3 regions of the Streptomyces sp. NPDC017246 genome follow, and region 2 is predicted to be linked to each of the others. Evidence: riboswitches for the same ligand, from Rfam matches in the RefSeq annotation. Region 2 holds a riboswitch; each other region holds the start of a gene.
What was found. Region 2 has a riboswitch for cobalamin ahead of ACH4MY_RS15620 (cobalamin biosynthesis protein). Riboswitches for the same ligand answer to the same signal wherever they lie in the genome.
Positions count from the first base shown of each region.

Region 1: it holds a riboswitch for cobalamin, as region 2 does, so the genes downstream of both, ACH4MY_RS00570 (prenyltransferase/squalene oxidase repeat-containing protein) here and ACH4MY_RS15620 (cobalamin biosynthesis protein) in region 2, are expected to answer to the same signal.
Region 3: it holds a riboswitch for cobalamin, as region 2 does, so the genes downstream of both, metE (5-methyltetrahydropteroyltriglutamate--homocysteine S-methyltransferase) here and ACH4MY_RS15620 (cobalamin biosynthesis protein) in region 2, are expected to answer to the same signal.

Region 1 is NZ_JBIRMW010000001.1:112,954-118,860, reverse strand. It holds gene ACH4MY_RS00575 (SCO2322 family protein) at 1-140, opposite strand, end outside; gene ACH4MY_RS00570 (prenyltransferase/squalene oxidase repeat-containing protein) at 137-1,387, opposite strand; cobalamin riboswitch at 1,463-1,598, opposite strand; gene ACH4MY_RS00565 (MBL fold metallo-hydrolase) at 1,769-2,818, opposite strand; gene ACH4MY_RS00560 (aldehyde dehydrogenase) at 2,978-4,441, shown strand; gene ACH4MY_RS00555 (ferredoxin) at 4,441-4,674, shown strand; gene ACH4MY_RS00550 (hypothetical protein) at 4,868-5,455, shown strand; gene ACH4MY_RS00545 (hypothetical protein) at 5,556-5,907, shown strand, end outside.
Region 2 is NZ_JBIRMW010000006.1:64,725-70,631, forward strand. It holds gene ACH4MY_RS15610 (anion permease) at 386-1,654, shown strand; gene ACH4MY_RS15615 (hypothetical protein) at 1,667-1,888, shown strand; cobalamin riboswitch at 2,024-2,156, shown strand; gene ACH4MY_RS15620 (cobalamin biosynthesis protein) at 2,191-3,174, shown strand; gene ACH4MY_RS15625 (cobyric acid synthase) at 3,171-4,679, shown strand; gene ACH4MY_RS15630 (putative cobaltochelatase) at 4,735-5,907, shown strand, end outside.
Region 3 is NZ_JBIRMW010000001.1:943,886-949,792, forward strand. It holds gene ACH4MY_RS04300 (TetR/AcrR family transcriptional regulator) at 198-776, opposite strand; cobalamin riboswitch at 968-1,194, shown strand; gene metE (5-methyltetrahydropteroyltriglutamate--homocysteine S-methyltransferase) at 1,358-3,676, shown strand; gene ACH4MY_RS04310 (TerD family protein) at 3,567-4,085, opposite strand; gene ACH4MY_RS04315 (RNA-binding protein) at 4,228-5,250, shown strand; gene ACH4MY_RS04320 (serine hydrolase domain-containing protein) at 5,432-5,907, shown strand, end outside.

The sequences.
Region 1 (5,907 bases), on a different contig from region 2:
TTTCCGCCGTCGCTCTCCCAGAACGACCAGTAGCGGTAGCCCGCGGCCTGCGCGGGAGCGGCCGCGACGGCGGTCAGGGTGAGCAGCGCCCCGGCCGCGGCGCCCGCGAGCCGGGCGCCGTTCCTCGCCGCCGCGGTCACTTCTTGCGGCCGCTCACGAGGAAGCCGATGCCGACGCCGACCACCATGCCGATCCCGATGATCCACCACACGTCGAAGCCCGACTCGTCGTCGTCACTCGTCGAGGAGGCCGAGGTGTCCGGGGTCTTGGGCGCGGGACCGGTGGCGTTGAGCTGCTCCACCAGGTCCGCCGTGCCGAACTCGCGGGGGTCGGTGTCCGTCGCGCGGGCGGCCAGGATCAGCTGTGCGTACGCCGCCGGTCCGCTCTCCTTCGCCCAGGCGGCGGAGTTCTTCTCCAGCCACTCCAGGGCGGGCTTCGCCTCCTTCGCGGCACCGGACGCGGCGAGCGCGACGACGGCGTCGGCGGTGTTGCCGATGTCGGGCTGCTCGGTCGTGTCGGTGGCACCCGGCATCGGGGGCAGGGTCAGGTGGCCGGTCTTCGCGAGGGCCTTCGCCAGGTACGAGGCGCCGTTGAGCGCGGCCCGCTCGACCGTCGGCTTCGACAGGTCGGTGCAGGCCGGCGGTTGCTCGGGGGAGGCCTTGGTGGCGACGATGCTCTTGCCGAGCCCGGCGAGGGTGGCGGCGGCGGTGGCGTCGGCGTTCGCGAGCAGCTTGCCGGTCTTGTCCGGCTGGTACGCGAAGGAGCCCGCGCCGGCCTTGTCGGAGCAGGGCAGTGCGAAGGTGAGGAGCGCGTCGTAGGGCGTACGGCCCTCGGCGGAGGTGAACGAGCCGGGCTTCACGCTCGTCGCGGCGAGCGCGCCGACGACGACCGAGGTGGAGTTGGCGTCGCTGGCGCCGCCGGAGCTGTAGCCCCAGCCGCCGTCCTTGTTCTGTACGTTCCGCAGCCAGCCGGCGCCCGCCTTGACGGCCTTGTCGATCTGCTCGGGGTCGGTGGCCTGGCGGCGGACCGAGCCGAGCGCCTGCACGGCGAGGGCGGTGGCGTTGGTGTCCCGCATGGTCTTCGCGTCGCAGGGCTTCGTGGCGTCGGCGCGGTACGAGCTGAACGAGCCGTCCTCGCACTGCTGGCCGAGCAGCCAGTCCACGGACTGGTCGGCGGGCTGGTAGCCGGTGGCACGCTGGGCGAGGAAGGCGAGCGACTGACGCCAGACACCGTCGTACGTCGGGTCCTTCGTGCCGTACAGACCGGGCGGGATCGTGACGGCCGACGGCGACGGGGAGGGCGCGGCGGTGGCCGCTCCGGCTGCTCCGGTGCCGAGCAGGACGGTGGCGGCGGCGAGCGCGGCTGCGCCGCGGCGGACGGTGTTCATGGGGCCCTCTCCTGCGGCCGGGCACCGGCACGCCTCAGGGCACCAGGCTCGGCTCCGTATTCCTCGACGGTGCCGGCGGTCACGTCCCGGACGGGCAGTCCGACTCGCCGTTCCCCCGAGGGGAGACGGCTCACGGTTGCGGGGTCAGTGCCGGATTCGCACCGGCTTTCCCCGTACGGGCATGATGACGACCGGCTCAGTCTACCGGCCCGTAGGCCCTCCGCCCGGTGGGTGCGAGGCGCCTCACACCGGGACCGGAGACCGCCCCGCGCGGGCGTCCGGAGACCTCCTCGCGTGCGCGTGAGGAGTGACGTCGTGGCGGCGGGGTCTCCCCGGTGGACCTGATCGCGCAGGTCGTCCGTCCGGTGCGGGGCCGAGGCCTCAGACGGCGACGAACTCCACCGGGTCCGTGCCGGGAACCGCCTCCGCGCGGCCCAGCTTCACCAGGCGGCGGACATGGGCCTCGGCCTCGCTGACGGCGATGTTCCGGGAACCGAAGGGGATCTGTTCCCAGGGGCGGTTCCACTCCATCCGCTCGGCGAGCTGCCACGGGGTGAGCGGGACGGCGAGGAGCCCGAGGAGCCCGGTGAGCCGTTCCTCGTGGTGGTCGAGGAGTTCACGGACCCGCCCGGCGGCGTCGGGGAAGGCGTGCTGGTGGGCGGGGAGGACCTCGGCGACGCCGAGGCGGCCGATGCGTTCGAGGGAGTCGAGGTAGTCGCCGAGGGGATCGGCCCCGGTGGCGTCGTCGGGGTCCTCGTACAGCCCGATGTGCGGGGAGATCCCGGGCAGCAGGTGGTCGCCGGAGAAGAGCCGGCCGTGGCCGGGCAGCCGGGAGGGGTGCTCCTCCTCCAGATGGAGGCAGACGTGGCCGGGGGTGTGGCCGGGGGTCCAGATCGCCCGGAGCCGCCGACCGGAGAGGTCGAGGAGTTCGCCGGGGACGATCTCCCGGTCGGGGAGGGCGGAGCGCAGACCGGGGAGGGTACGCATCCGGCCCGAGGAGCGCGCGGCCCGCAGCGGGGCGAGATGCTCCTCGGGGGCGCCGGCGGTGGCGAGCTTGCGGGCGAGGTAGTCGAGCCAGGTGCCGGGGTCGGCCTCGCGGGTGCGGCGGACGACGGCGGTGTCGGCGGCGTGCATGGCGATCCAGGCCCCGGACTCCTCACGGACCCGGCCGGACAGCCCGTGGTGGTCGGGATGGTGATGGGTGATGACGACCCCGTGGACCTCGCGCACGGAGAGCCCCAGCGCGTCGAGCCCACCGACGAGTTCGCTCCAGGAGGCGGGGTCGTCCCACCCGGTGTCGACGAGGACCGGGCCGCGGCCGGTGTCGAGGACGTGGACCAGGGTGTGGCCGAGTGGATTGTCGGGGATGGGCACCCGGAGCGACCAGACGCCTCCGCCGTGCTCGGTCACCTGGGGCAGGGGTCCTTGCATGGATCCTCATCTCTCCACGGCGGTACGGAAGCCCTCCACGACATCGCGGAGGCCCTCCGCGGCGGTACGGAGTGTGCTCGACCGTTGCCCATCATAACTAGAACTGGTATCAGTTCTGAGGCATCGTCAGGAAATCATCTCCTCGTGAAGGCGGCGGTCATGACCGAGCTTGTGGAGCACGCGAAGCTGTTCATCGGTGGAGAGTTGACCGATCCGCTCGGCGAGGAGGTCATCGAGGTCGTCTCCCCGCACACCGAGGAGGTCATCGGTCGTGTCCCGCACGCCTCCGCCGCCGATGTCGACCGGGCCGTGGCCGCCGCCCGGCGGGCCTTCGACGAGGGGCCCTGGCCGCGGATGTCCGTGGAGGAGCGGATCGCCGTCGTCAGCCGTATCAAGGACGCGATCGCCGTCCGCCACGAGGAGATCGCCCGCTCCATCAGCGCGCAGAACGGCTCCCCGTACTCCTGGTCCGTCCTCGCGCAGGCGCTCGGCGCGATGATGGTCTGGGACGCGGCGATCACCGTCGCCCGTGACTTCACCTACGAGGAGCGGCGCGGCGGCGTGCTCGGGCCGCTGCTCGTCCGGCGTGAGCCGGTGGGTGTGGTCGCGGCCGTCATCCCGTGGAACGTGCCGCAGTTCACCGCCGCCGCCAAGCTGGGGCCCGCGCTGCTGGCCGGCTGCACGGTGGTCCTCAAGCCCTCGCCGGAGTCGCCCCTCGACTCGTACATCCTGGCCGACATCGCCACCGAGGCCGGGCTGCCCGAGGGTGTGCTCAGCATCCTGCCCGCCGACCGCGAGGTCAGCGAGTACCTCGTGGGGCACCCCGGGGTCGACAAGGTCTCCTTCACCGGGTCCGTCGCCGCCGGCAGGCGGGTCATGGAGGTCGCCTCCCGCAACCTCACCCGCGTCACCCTCGAACTCGGCGGGAAGTCGGCCGCCGTGATCCTGCCCGACGCCGACACGGCGACCGCCGTCGCCGGGATCGTGCCGGCCGCCTGGATGAACAACGGCCAGGCGTGTGTGGCCCAGACGCGGATCCTCGTCCCCCGCGCCCGGTACGAGGAGACCGCCGAGGCCTTCGCCGCGGCGGCCGGCGCGCTCGTCGTCGGCGACCCGCTCGACCCGGCCACCCAGGTCGGCCCGCTCGTCGCCCGCCGTCAGCAGCAGCGCTCCCTCGACTACATCCGGATCGGCCAGGAGGAGGGCGCCAAGGTGCTTGCCGGCGGCGGGCGTCCGGCCGGTCTCGACCGCGGCTGGTACGTCGAGCCGACCCTCTTCGGCGGGGTCGACAACTCCATGCGGATCGCCCGCGAGGAGATCTTCGGCCCGGTGATCTGTCTCCTGCCGTACGGGGACGAGGCCGAGGCCCTGCGGCTCGCGAACGACTCCGAGTTCGGGCTCAGCGGCAGCGTCTGGACCGCGGACGTGGAGCGCGGTATCGACTTCGCCCGGGGTGTGCGCACCGGCACCTTCAACGTCAACACCTTCAGCCTGGACATGCTCGGCCCGTTCGGCGGCTACAAGAACTCCGGTCTGGGGCGGGAGTTCGGCCCCGAGGGCTTCGGCGAGTACCTGGAGCACAAGATGATCCACCTGCCGGCCGGTTACGACGGCGGCGCCTGATGGGCGACCGCTGGCACGTAGAGGTCGACCGGAGCGTGTGCATCGGCTCCGGCATGTGCGTCAACCACGCCCCTGACGGCTTCCGGCTCGACACCGCCCGGCAGTCCCACGCGCGGGAACCGGAGTCGGACGCGGGCGAGAAGCTGCTCGCGGCGGCCGAGGGCTGTCCGGTGGAGGCCATCATGATCACGCTCGCGGACGGCGGGGAGCCGGTCTTTCCGCCGGAGGAGTAGCCGGTCCGGAGGAGTGGCCGGTCCGGAGGACACCGGATCCTGGCCGACGGGGCCCCGGATCGTGGCCGCGGGCCCCGGTCCCGCCCGGGTCCGCGGCCCCCCGCCCCGACCGTCCGAACCGCTGTGACCTGTGCGTACCGCGTGTGTGAGACTCCTCCGGCACACGTACGTACACGCAGGGAGCGGGGCAGACATGCGGGGTCGGGACAGCCGATGGGCGACGGTCGCGGGAGCGACGGCGGTGGTGCTTCTCGGGGCGGGGTGCGGGCCCGGCGCGGGGTCCGGGGGAGGGGGCTCGGCCTTCGGCCGTGAGGCGGCGCACGCCGAGATCGTCGCCGCCGTCGAGAAGGCGGGGCTGCCGAAGTCCGACCTTCCGGGGCTCGGCGGGGCGACCCCCACGGGTTCCACGCCGCTCCCCACCCCGTCCACGGAGCGGGAGCGGCTCGCGGAGCGTGCCGCCGCCTGCACCGCCGCGTGGCAGTACATCGGCCCTCCCGTCGACGGATCGCGCGGCGGCTTCGACAAGGCGGTCGCCGCCCTCGTCGGCGAGGAGTGGGTCCAGGGGCAGCGTCAGGTGGAGAAGCTCGACGAGAAGGGGGGCACCCTGGTTCAGGTCACCCTCAGGAAGCGCGGCTGGACGATGTTCGCCCGCCACACCGGCGTACAGCAGTCGCTGACCATGGAGATGATCTCCCTGCAGGCGACCGAGAACGCGTGCATGGGCCGGTTCACCGAGCAGGAGAGGAAGTCCTTGTTCGGGGAGGACGGCGAACAGGGGTGACGACAGGTGTCTTTGCGTACGCCGTCCGTTTCCACGTGCAAAACTAAGCCCTTGAAAACGGGGGCAAGGGGCCTTCGTGCATGCGTATTTCGGGAGTGCTGTGCGCAAGGTGATGGGGGTGGCCGCGGCCGCCTGTGTGGTGCTGCTGGTCGCGGGCTGCGGGAGCGAGGGCGGCGGCACGGACAAGGGCGGTTCGTCCTCGGCCGGTTCGGCCGCGACGGGCGGCTCGGGTACGGGCGGTTCGGGCGGTTCGGACGGCGAGCGGCTCTCCGGTGCGGCGGTCACCAAGGAGCTCACCGACGCGGCGACGGGGGCCGGCTTCGCGCAGGACTCCTCGGGCGAGCAGATTCCGGCCGAGGCCGAGGACTGCATGGTCAGCTGGACGGCCGACGCCGAGAAGGCCGCGGACCCGGCGAAGTCCTACACGGACACCGTCGCGACCCTGACCAAGG
Region 2 (5,907 bases):
GGGGACCGGGAGTCGGACGGGGGCCGGCGAGGGGGGTGACCGGGAGTCGGACGGGGGCCGGCCGGGGGCGTCGGCGGGTACCTCGGGGACCCCCTGGGGAGTGACATGGGTCTCCTCGGCGGGGTCCCCCGGTCGGATGGTTCGTTCCAGGGAGCGGAACCGGGTGACGGCGGAGGAACCGGGGCAGGTCGCACGTGCCCTGTGATGGCCCGTATTACCCGGGGTTGCGGGGTGACCGCATCGTGGACACCCGGCCCTCCGGGACGCTAAGCGGAATCACTTGACACCGGATAGGGACACCACGCCGCCCGGCCCAGTTCACCTTCCGTTCACCCAGGTTGCTTACGTTCGGCTTGCCACTGACGTCAAACGATTGCCTGGGTAAATGGAACACATCACGCTGCTGCTCGCCATTGTGGTCGTGACAGCTCTCGTGTTCGATTTCACGAACGGTTTCCACGACACCGCCAACGCGATGGCCACGACCATCTCGACCGGTGCGCTCAAGCCGAAGACGGCGGTGGCCATGTCCGCCGTGCTGAACCTCGTCGGCGCGTTTCTGTCCGTGGAGGTCGCCAAGACGATCTCCGGCGGGATCATCAACGAAGAGGGCATTCGTACAGAGGTGATCTTCGCCGCGCTGGTCGGCGCCATCCTCTGGAATCTGCTGACCTGGCTGCTCGGACTGCCGTCCAGCTCCTCGCACGCCCTCTTCGGCGGCCTCATCGGCGCCGCGGTCATGTCGGCCGGCTGGTCGGCCGTGAACGGCTCCACCATCGTCACCAAGGTCCTCATCCCCGCCGTCGCCGCGCCGCTGGTCGCCGGCCTCGCCGCGATGCTGGCCACCAAGCTGACGTACAGGATCGGCGCCAAGACCGACGAGAAGCACACCGCCAAGGGCTACCGGGTCGGCCAGATCGCCTCCGCCGGTCTCGTCTCCCTCGCCCACGGCACCAACGACGCCCAGAAGACGATGGGCATCATCACCCTGGCACTGGTCACCGGCGGCGTCCTCGCCCCCGGCTCCAACCCGCCCCTGTGGGTCATCGTCTCCGCCGGTGTCGCGATCGCCCTCGGCACCTACCTCGGTGGCTGGCGCATCATCCGCACCATGGGCAAGGGCCTCACCGACCTCCGGCCGCAGCAGGGCTTCGCCGCCCAGACCAGCGCCGCGACGGTCATCCTGGCCTCCTCGCACCTCGGCTTCTCCCTCTCCACCACCCAGTCCTGCTCGGGTGCCGTGATGGGCGCCGGTCTCGGCCGCAAGGGCGGTGTCGTCCGCTGGTCGACCGCGACCCGGATGTTCGTCGCCTGGGGTCTGACCCTGCCCGCCGCGGGTCTGGTCGGCGCCGGTGCCGAGTTCCTCACCAAGCAGGGCCCCTGGGGCATCGCCGCCGTCGCGGTCCTCCTGGTCGGCGGCTCGGGCGTCATCTGGTCGCTGTCCCGCCGCAAGCCGGTCGACCACAACAACGTCACCGACGACGACCTCGACGCCGAGCCTGCGGGTGTCGTGACCACCGCCATCGCGGCCGTCACCCCGCCGCCGGCCGCCGGTTCCGTCGCCGCCGTCGCGGACGAGGACCTCAAGACCACCATCCCCGCGCCGGTTCCCACCGACCCGGCCGCTCCCCCGGCTCCCGCCGCAGCGGTGTAAGGAACGAACCACATGAAGATCGACTGGGCAGCTCTCGGCTCCGTCTTCGGAGTCAGCCTCGTGGCGACCCTCGCGCTCGTGGGCCTCTTCACCCTCGGCATCATCGGCCTCTCCAAGCAGGAGCAGGCCGCCGCCCAGGGAGGCTCCGCCGCGATGGCCCGCACCGGCGCCTACGCCTGCTTCGGCCTCTGCCTCGCGGCGGTCGCGTACGGCATCTACCTGATCGTCGCCTGACGGTCCTCGGGATCCCGGCCGGGCGGTCCGCACCTTCGGGTGCGGGCCGCCCGGCCGTCGCATGTCCCGCGCCGTGTTTGTGGTGCTTCGCACAGTGACCCGACGCAGGTCAAGGGTGAGTTGACGGGTGTTCTCGGGCCGTGGTGGACTGCCGAGGCCATTACGGCGGCAGTAGAGGAAGTCCGGTGCGAATCCGGCGCGGTCCCGCCACTGTGACCGGATCCGAAGGGTCCGGGAGTCAGGAACTCTCGCCGCCGGTCACGTCGATCCAGGGCGCGGACCCTGAGTGAGGACATAGCGCCATGCCCGGCCGCGGCCGCAGCGTATCCAGAGCCACCGGTGTCTTCGCCTACGGCGCGGCCCTCGGCCTCGCCGTCGACCAGCTCGTCGGCGACCCCCGCCGCGGCCACCCCGTCGCCGTGTTCGGCCGGGCCGCCGCCGCCGTCGAGGAGCGCCTCCACCACGACCACCGCGGCTGGGGCGCCCTGCACACCGCCGTCTGCGCCGGCTCCACCGCGGCCCTGGGCGTGCTCGCCGCACGGGCCGTACGGAACCGGCCGGCCGCCGCCGTCGCCCTGACCGCCGCCTCCGTCTGGGCCGTCGTCGGCGGTACGACCCTGGGCCGGGAGGCCCGCGCCATCGGCGGGGCGCTCGCCGCCGGGGACCTGGACGTGGCCCGGGAGCGGCTGCCGCATCTGTGCGGCCGCGATCCGCAGTCCCTGGACGGACCGGCGATGGCCCGCGCGGTCGTCGAATCGGTCGCCGAGAACACCTCGGACGCCGTGGTCGGCGCCCTCTTCTGGGGCGCCGTCGCCGGCGTGCCCGGCCTCGTCGCCTTCCGGGCCGTCAACACCCTCGACGCGATGGTCGGCCACAAGTCGCCCCGCCACCGCCGCTTCGGCTGGGCCTCGGCCCGGCTCGACGACGTGGCCGGCTGGCCCGGGGCCCGGCTGACGGCCGCCCTCGCGACCGTCGCCGGCGGGAACCCGCGCGGAGCCGTACGGGCCTGGCGGGCGGACGCGGCGCAGCACCCCAGCCCCAACGCGGGCCCGGTCGAGGCCTCCTTCGCGGGCGCGCTCGGCGTACGGCTCGGGGGCACCCTCTCGTACGGCGGGCGGGTCGAACACCGGCCGGTGCTGAACGGGGCGGGGCGGCCCGTCGAGGTCGCCGACATCGACCGGGCGGTACGGCTGTCGCGGCGGATCACCGGACTCACTCTGGCCGCCTGTGTGGGCGGCCGCATGATCATCGGCGCCCTGGGGGCCCGGAAGCGGAGGAACGCATGAGGGGTGGGGGGCTGCTGGTCGCCGGCACCACGTCCGACGCCGGCAAGAGCGTCGTGACGGCCGGCATCTGCCGCTGGCTGGTCCGCAAGGGCATCAAGGTGGCGCCGTTCAAGGGACAGAACATGTCCCTCAACTCCTTCGTGACCCGCGAGGGCGCCGAGATCGGGCGGGCCCAGGCCATGCAGGCGCAGGCCGCCCGCGTCGAGCCGACCGCGCTCATGAACCCGGTGCTGCTCAAGCCCGGCAGCGACCGCTCCAGCCAGGTCGTCCTGATGGGCAAGCCGGTCGGCGAACTGAGCGCCCGCGGGTACCACGGGGGCCGGCAGAAGGAGCTCTTCGAGCCGGTGATGGCGTGCCTGGAGGAGCTGCGGAGCACCTACGACGCCGTGATCTGCGAGGGCGCGGGCAGCCCGGCCGAGATCAACCTGCGGCGCACCGACATCGTGAACATGGGCATCGCACGGGCCGCCCGGCTGCCCGTGGTCGTGGTCGGGGACATCGACCGGGGCGGGGTCTTCGCCCAGTTCTTCGGCACGACGGCGCTGCTCGCCCCCGAGGACCAGGAGCTCGTCGCCGGCTACCTGGTGAACAAGTTCCGCGGCGACGTGACCCTGCTGGAGCCCGGACTCGACATGCTCCACGGGCTCACCGGGCGCCGGACCTTCGGCGTGCTGCCGTACGCGCACGGGCTCGGCATCGACGAGGAGGACGGCCTGCGGGTCTCCCTCCGGGGCGCGGTGCGGGAGTCCGTCGTCGCACCGCCGGTCGGCGCGGACGTGCTGCGGGTCGCGGTCTGCGCCGTACCGCTGATGTCCAACTTCACGGATGTGGACGCGCTGGCGGCCGAGCCGGGTGTGGTCGTGCGGTTCGTCGACCGGGCCGAGGAGCTCGTCGACGCGGATCTGGTCGTGGTGCCCGGCACGCGCGGCACGGTCAAGGCCCTCGCCTGGCTGCGGGAACGCGGTCTCGCCGACGCGCTGACGCGGCGCGCGGCCGAGGGACGGCCCGTGCTCGGCGTCTGCGGCGGCTTCCAGATCTTCGGCGAGCACATCGAGGACGAGGTCGAGTCCCGGGCCGGAGCCGTCGACGGGCTCGGTCTGCTGCCCGTACGGGTCCGCTTCGCGCGCGAGAAGACCCTCGCCCGGCCGGTCGGCTCGGCGCTCGGGGAACGGGTCGAGGGATACGAGATCCACCACGGCGTCGCCGATGTGCGGGGCGGGGAGCCCTTCCTCGACGGGTGCCGGGTGGGGTCCGTCTGGGGCACCCACTGGCACGGCTCCCTGGAGAGCGACGGGTTCCGGCGGGCGTTCCTGCGGGAGGTCGCGGCGGCTGCGGGACGGCGGTTCGTCCCGGCGCCGGACACGTCGTTCGAGGCGCTGCGGGAGGAACAGCTGGACCGGCTGGGCGACCTGATCGAGGAGCACGCGGACACCGACGCGCTGCTGCGGCTCATCGAGGAGGGGGCTCCGGCGGGGCTGCCGTTCGTGCCGCCGGGAGCGCCGTGACGCGGGGCCGTCCTTCGGGACATCAGCGAATCGAACTCGAGGAAAGGACCACCCGATGAGCACCCGGTATCCGTTCACCGCCGTCGTCGGTATGGACGACCTGCGGCTCGCGCTGCTGCTCAACGCCGTCAGCCCGGCCGTGGGCGGTGTGCTGGTCCGTGGCGAGAAGGGCACCGCCAAGTCCACGGCCGTCCGGGCGCTCGCCGAGCTGCTGCCCGCCGTGCCCGTGGTCACCGGCTGCCGGTTCAGCTGCGATCCGGGCTCGCCCGACCCCGGCTGCCCCGACGGGCCCCACGAGACCGGGCCCGGGAGCGAGCGGGCCGCCCGTATGGTCGAGCTGCCCGTCGGCGCCTCCGAGGACCGGCTCGTCGGCTCCCTCGACATCGAGAAGGCGCTCAGCGAGGGGGTCAAGGCCTTCGAGCCCGGACTGCTCGCCGCCGCCCACCGGGGCATTCTCTATGTCGACGAGGTCAATCTGCTCAGCGACCACCTCATCGACCATCTGCTCGACGCCGCCGCCATGGGCTCCTCCTACGTCGAACGCGAAGGCGTCTCCGTGCGGCACGCCGCACGGTTCCTGCTCGTCGGCACGATGAACCCCGAGGAGGGCGAGCTCCGGCCGCAGCTGCTCGACCGGTTCGGACTGACCGTCGAGGTCGCCGCGTCCCGCGAGCCCGAGCAGCGGGTCGAGGTCGTCAGGCGACGCCTCGCCTTCGAGGACGACCCCGCCGCCTTCGCCGCCCGCTGGGCCGACGAGGAGACCGCGCTGCGCGGCCGGATCACCGCCGCCCGCGCCCTGCTGCCCCGGGTGACCCTCGGCGACGCCGTGCTGCTCCAGATCGCCGCCACCTGCGCCGCCTTCGAGGTGGACGGCATGCGCGCCGACATCGTCATGGCCAGGGCCGCGACCGCGCTCGCCGCCTGGGCCGGCCGCACCGAGGTCACCTCCGAGGACGTGCGGCAGGCCGCGCTCCTCGCCCTCCCCCACCGGCGGCGGCGCTCCCCCTTCGACGCGCCCGGCCTCGACGAGGACAAGCTCGACGAGACCCTTGAGCAGTTCAGGGGAGACCCGGAGGAGGACCCCGAGCCCGAGGGGCCCGGGGACGGCGGTCCCGACGGGGGCGGCCCCGGTGACAACGGTCCCGAGGACGGGGGTCCCGAGGACGGGGGTCCCGGTGACGGAGGTCCCGGCGGGGGTGTTCCGCCGCAGGCCGACGGACCCGCCGTG
Region 3 (5,907 bases), on a different contig from region 2:
CGCCCGGTCGGCGCCCGGTCAGCGCCCGCTCCGTGCCACCAGCCTTCCCATTCACGGACCGGCGGGCATCCCTGGCGGGCCGAGCGGGTGAGCGCCGCTTCCTCTTCTCCCCTCGGGAACCCGGGCCGCCCCGCGGCCCGGACCGCCCCGCACAACGCCGCCCCGGCCGTCGCCGCCCCGCCGGGCGGTGACCGCCGTCAGCCCCGGCGCCGCGCGTCCGAGGCGTAGGTCTCCAGATACGCGGTCACGACGCGGCGGGCCTCGTCGATCGTGGCGTCGTCACCGTCCGGCGAGCGCCGGAACGCGACGTCGAAGAGCCGGTTGCCGATCTCGAAGGCGAGCTCCAGGACCAGCGGCGGTACGTCGGCGGGGACGAGGCCGCGTTCCACGAGGAGGTGCCGGAGGCGCTCGGCCTGCGCTTCGTCGAACGCGCGGACCAGCTCGACGAGCGGCTCGCCGCGCCCCTTGAACCACAGCTCGACGCAGCCGGGGTGGCGACGGAAGTAGCCGAGCAGCGGGTTGATGACGGCGTCGGCCGTGTCACTCAGCGTCTGCGGTCCCGAGGCCTCCAGCTCGGCGCCGACGAGGGCGTCGACCTCGTTCATATGGCCTTGCAGCAGCTCGGCGTCGACCTGGTGCCGGTCGGAGAAGTAGTGGTAGACGGAGGCGACGGGGATCCCGGCCCGCTCTCCGATCGCCTTGAGCGTGGCGGCCTCGTAGCCCTGCTCGACGAGCAGGACCTCCGCGGTGTCGAGGATGGCCCGTCTGCGCTCCACGCCCCGGCGCTGCACCACGGCCGGGCGAGCGGGAGTCCGGGTTGCCGGTGTTTTCTCGAACACGATTCGAAATCGTATCAGTGACATACCCGGCCTTCCTCCGCGACGAAGGTCGACAGCGGACTCGTGGAAACGGCGGGCGGCGGCCGGCGACAAGTCGATCTTCCCAGCGGCGGCCGTGACCGCTGCCGTAGCCTGGGCGTGCAGCTGGTTCGCCCCGTCCGCCAGGCGGGATGCGTCGTAAGAGGGAACCCGGTGGGAATCCGGGACTGCCCCGCAGCGGTGAGCGGGAACGACCGCCGTCATACGCACTGGATCCGGGAAGGGTCCGGGAAGCGACGGCCACTAGGTGTCCGCCGGTGGAATCCGGAGGGCGTGCCCGCGAGTCCGAAGACCTGCCCGTTGCCCGCACGCGGACGATTCCGCGCGCGGACATCCCGGTGACCTCGAGGGCGGGTCGGCGTACACACCAGTCGGACGACCGCGCCGTAGCGCGCCCGGTCGGCCGTCCGGTCGTCGCCCCTTCGCGCTCTCGTCCCGTCTCCGGGATCTCAGGGATTCATCTCGCGAAGGAGATCTCCGTGACCACGAAGTCCACGGCCCCGGCCGCACGGGCCACCGTGTACGGCCACCCCCGCCAGGGCGGTGACCGGGAGCTGAAGAAGGCGATCGAGGGCTACTGGAAGGGCCGCGTCACCGCAGGCGCCCTGCGCTCCACGGCCGCCGAACTGCGCGCCGCGAACTGGCGGCGGCTCGCCGAGGCCGGCATCCGTGAAGTGCCCACCGGCGACTTCTCGCTCTACGACCACGTCCTCGACACCACCGTCATGGTCGGCGCGATCCCCGAGCGCCACCGGGAGGCCGTCGCCGCGGATCCGCTCGACGGCTACTTCGCGATGGCGCGCGGCACTCAGGACGTGGCGCCGCTGGAGATGACGAAGTGGTTCGACACCAACTACCACTATCTGGTGGCGGAGTTGGGGCCGGACACGGTGTTCGCCGCCGATTCCTCCCAGCGGGTCGACGAGCTGCGGGAAGCCCTCGCGCTCGGCCTCGCGGCCCGGCCCGTCCTCGTCGGCCCCGTCACCTACCTGCTGTTGTCCAAGCCGGCGCCCGGAGTCGCCGCCGATTTCGATCCCCTGACGCTGCTCGACCGGCTGCTCCCGGTGTACGCGGAGGTCCTCGCCGACCTCCGTGCCGCGGGGGCCGCATGGGTCCAGCTCGACGAACCCGCCCTGGTCCAGGACCGGACCCCGGCCGAACTCGACGCCGCCGCCCGCACCTATCGCGATCTCGGCGCGCTCACCGACCGCCCGAAGCTGCTCGTCGCCTCCTACTTCGACCGGCTCGGCGACGCCCTGCCCGTCCTGGCCAAGGCACCGGTCGACGGGCTCGCCCTCGACTTCACCGGCCGGGCCGCGGCCAATCTCGACGGACTCGCCGCCGTCGGCGGCCTGCCGGGCAAGCGTCTGGTCGCCGGCGTCGTCGACGGCCGCAACATCTGGATCAACGACCTGGAGAAGTCCCTCGCCACCCTCGGCACCCTCCTCGGGCTCACCGACCGGGTCGACGTGTCGGCCTCCTGCTCCCTCCTCCACGTCCCCCTCGACACCGCCGCCGAACGCGACATCGACCCGCGGATCCTGCGCTGGCTCTCCTTCGCGCGTCAGAAGACCACCGAGGTCGTCACCCTCGCCAAGGGCCTGCGGGGCGGTACCGGGGTCATCTCCGGCGAGCTGTCCGTCAACCGGGCCGCCCTCGCCTCCCGCACCGCCTCACCGATCACCCGTGACCCGGTGGTACGGGCCCGGGCCGCCGCCGTCACCGGGGCGGACACCCGCCGCTCCCTGCCGTACGCCGAACGGGCCGCCGCCCAGCGCACCCGCCTCGGTCTGCCCCTGCTGCCGACCACCACCATCGGCTCCTTCCCGCAGACCGCCGAACTGCGGACCGCCCGCGCCGACCTGCGGTCCGGCCGGATCGACTCCGGCGGCTACGAGCAGCGGATCAGGGCCGAGATCCAGGAGGTGATCGCCTACCAGGAGAAGACGGGGATCGACGTCCTCGTGCACGGCGAGCCCGAACGCAACGACATGGTGCAGTACTTCGCCGAGCAGCTCACCGGCTATCTGGCCACCCGGCACGGCTGGGTCCAGTCGTACGGCACCCGCTACGTCCGGCCGCCGATCCTGGCCGGGGACATCTCGCGTCCGGAGCCGATGACCGTGCGCTGGACGACGTACGCGCAGGCGCAGACCGCGAAGCCGGTCAAGGGCATGCTCACCGGCCCCGTCACCATGCTCGCCTGGTCCTTCGTCCGCGACGACCAGCCCCTCGGCGAAACCGCCCGCCAGGTCGCGCTCGCCCTGCGCGACGAGGTCGAGGACCTGGAGGCCGCCGGCACCTCCGTCATCCAGGTCGACGAACCGGCCCTGCGCGAGACGCTTCCGCTGCGGGCCGCCGACCGCCCCGAGTACCTCGGCTGGGCGACGGAGTCCTTCCGTCTCTCCACCGGCGGGGTGCGGCCGGAGACCCAGATCCACACCCACATGTGCTACGCCGAGTTCGGGGACGTCGTGCAGGCCATCGACGACCTCGACGCCGACGTCATCAGCCTGGAGGCGGCCCGCTCCCACATGCAGGTCGCCCGCGAACTCGCCGCCCACGGCTACCCGCGCGAGGCCGGCCCCGGTGTCTGGGACATCCACTCCCCGCGCGTCCCCGGCGTCGAGGAGGCGGCCTCCCTGCTGCGCAGGGGACTTGAGGCGATCCCCACCGAGCGCCTGTGGGTCAACCCCGACTGCGGTCTGAAGACCCGGGGCTGGCCGGAGACCCGCGCGTCCCTGGAGAACCTGGTCGCGGCCGCCCGCACGGTCCGTGACGAGCTGCCCCGGTCCTGACCCCGACCGCCGGGCCCGGGGGTACGCGCCCCCGGGCCCGGAGTCGGCTAGCGGCGGCGGGTCCAGAACCCGACGCTGCCCGCCGGCCGAAGGTCCCGCCGTCGCAGGACGCCGCGACCATGATCCGTTCCACGGACGGCTCGACGCGGCCGGGGTCGATCTCCAGCCAGTCGGCGACCACCCCGCCCTCACCCTGTGCGTGCCCCGCCAGCCGTACACCGCTTCCCGCGTGCTCGGGCTGGTTGTAGAAGACCAGGTCGCCCCGGCCCCTGACCTTGCCACCCCCGTCGACCAGCAGCGCGGCCGCGCCGACCTCCGGTGCTCCCGCCCCACCGGACCGGCGCACGACGGCGACCCGCATCGGCTCGCCACTGAGCGGAAGGTTTCCCCCCTTGATGATCTGTGTCATACGCGCATCCTGACACCGGGCCGGACACCGCCGACAGTCCGTCAGCCGGGCGTTCCGGCAGCCGGACGGCCCGACGACCGAATCGGCTTGCGAGAGGTGCTCCCGACGGCGATCCTCGTCCTCTGGAACCCCAGGGAGCAGCGTGCCGTCCTTCGTCCACCGGATCACCAAGTACGACCCTGCCGACCGTGACGAGCACGGCGGTTACATCGGCGACGAGGAGCCGATCAGTGACCACGGGCCGGTGGAGGCCGCCTACCTGGCGGCCGTGGCCGCCTTCGCCGAGGCCTCGGGGATCGATCACGTGGCCGTGCGCGAGCCACAGGTGGGCGTCGACTTCGTCGACTTCGGCCTGGAGCCGCAGATCGAGGGCCACGGCCTGCTCGGGCTCTTCCCGCCGGACCTCGGCGGGTACCACGACGGGGCCGTGGTACCCCTGTCGCTCGCCCTGGAGCTGGTCCGGGCCATGCTCCGCGACAACGGAGCGTGGTGTCGGCTGGAGGTCGAGGACCGGTTCACCGTGCACGTCGGATGGGACCAGTACGTCTTCGTCGGCAGCGACCGGCCCTGCGAGGACGCCCTCGCCACCACCCGGGCACTCGGACTGTTCCCGGAACGTCTGCGGTCCTCGCCGTACGACGCGGTCCTCGACGACGAACCCGGCGTGCAGCGCCCCGCCGACGAGGATTTCTGGGCCCGTCTGCGCCGGTCCGTGGCCGACGGGGAGGCCTGTCTGCTGGAGGAGGCGTACGTCCAGAACGCCTGCCGCTGGCACCGCCTCACCGTGGGCACCCTCGACGCCGTGCGCGCCGGGCTCACGCCGCGCGCCAGGCTGACCGTCTGGCCGGACCTCTTCCAGGACGACGAGGACGTCGAAGCGGTGCTCGCCGCGATTCCCCCGGACGAGGGCCTGGTGGAGCTCGTCCGGGAGGACGGGAACGGGACGGTCACCAGCGCTCTCGTCGACTCCACCGAGGACCTCGCGGACGCCGCGCGACCGACGGGTGCCCGGGCCGCCGTTCTCTCCCTCGACCTCGACGGCCGTCGCCCCCTGTTCACCGCCGCCCTGCCCGACAGCGACGGAGTTCTACGGGCCCGCTGGCGTACGGAGCCGACTCCCGACGACCTGGAATGGGCGGCCGGGCATGAGCCGCCGCTGCCGTGAACGACGTGCGGCACACCCCGATGCCGTGAGGTGATCCAGGCCGGCACCCCCGGTGACGTGGGTGGCGCCGAATGAGTGGACTCGCCGGGGGGCCCGGTGGGCGGGGGCTGTCGGGTGCGGGGTGGCGGTGGTGATGTGGCCGTCCGTGACCGTGCCCGTGATCTGGAAGAGGCGTCCTGATATGCGACGTACCCCCTATCGCCGACTGTTCGCCGCGACGGTGCTCGTGGCGTCCGTGCTGGCGCCGATGGCGACGACTCCCGCCACGCCCGCCCACGCCGCGAGCGTCGCCGCGCACGGTGAGGACGACTGTCCGCAGGGCGGGCTGGGGCCCGAGCTGACCGCACGGCTGGACAAGACGATCGAGGACGTCCGCAAGCAGGCGAACATCCCCGGTGTCGTCGTCGGGCTCTGGATGCCCGGCAAGGGCAGCTACGTCCGGTCCACCGGGGTCGCCGACACCGCCACCGGCAGGCCGATGGAGACCGACGGGTTCGTCCGGATCGGCAGCGAGACCAAGACGTTCACGGTCACCGCGCTGCTCAAGCTCGTCGACGACGGCCGGATCGGTCTCGACGACCCGATCTCCCGCTACGTCCACGGTGTGCCGAAGGGTGACCGGATCTCCCTGCGGCAGCTCGCGGAGATGCGCAGCGG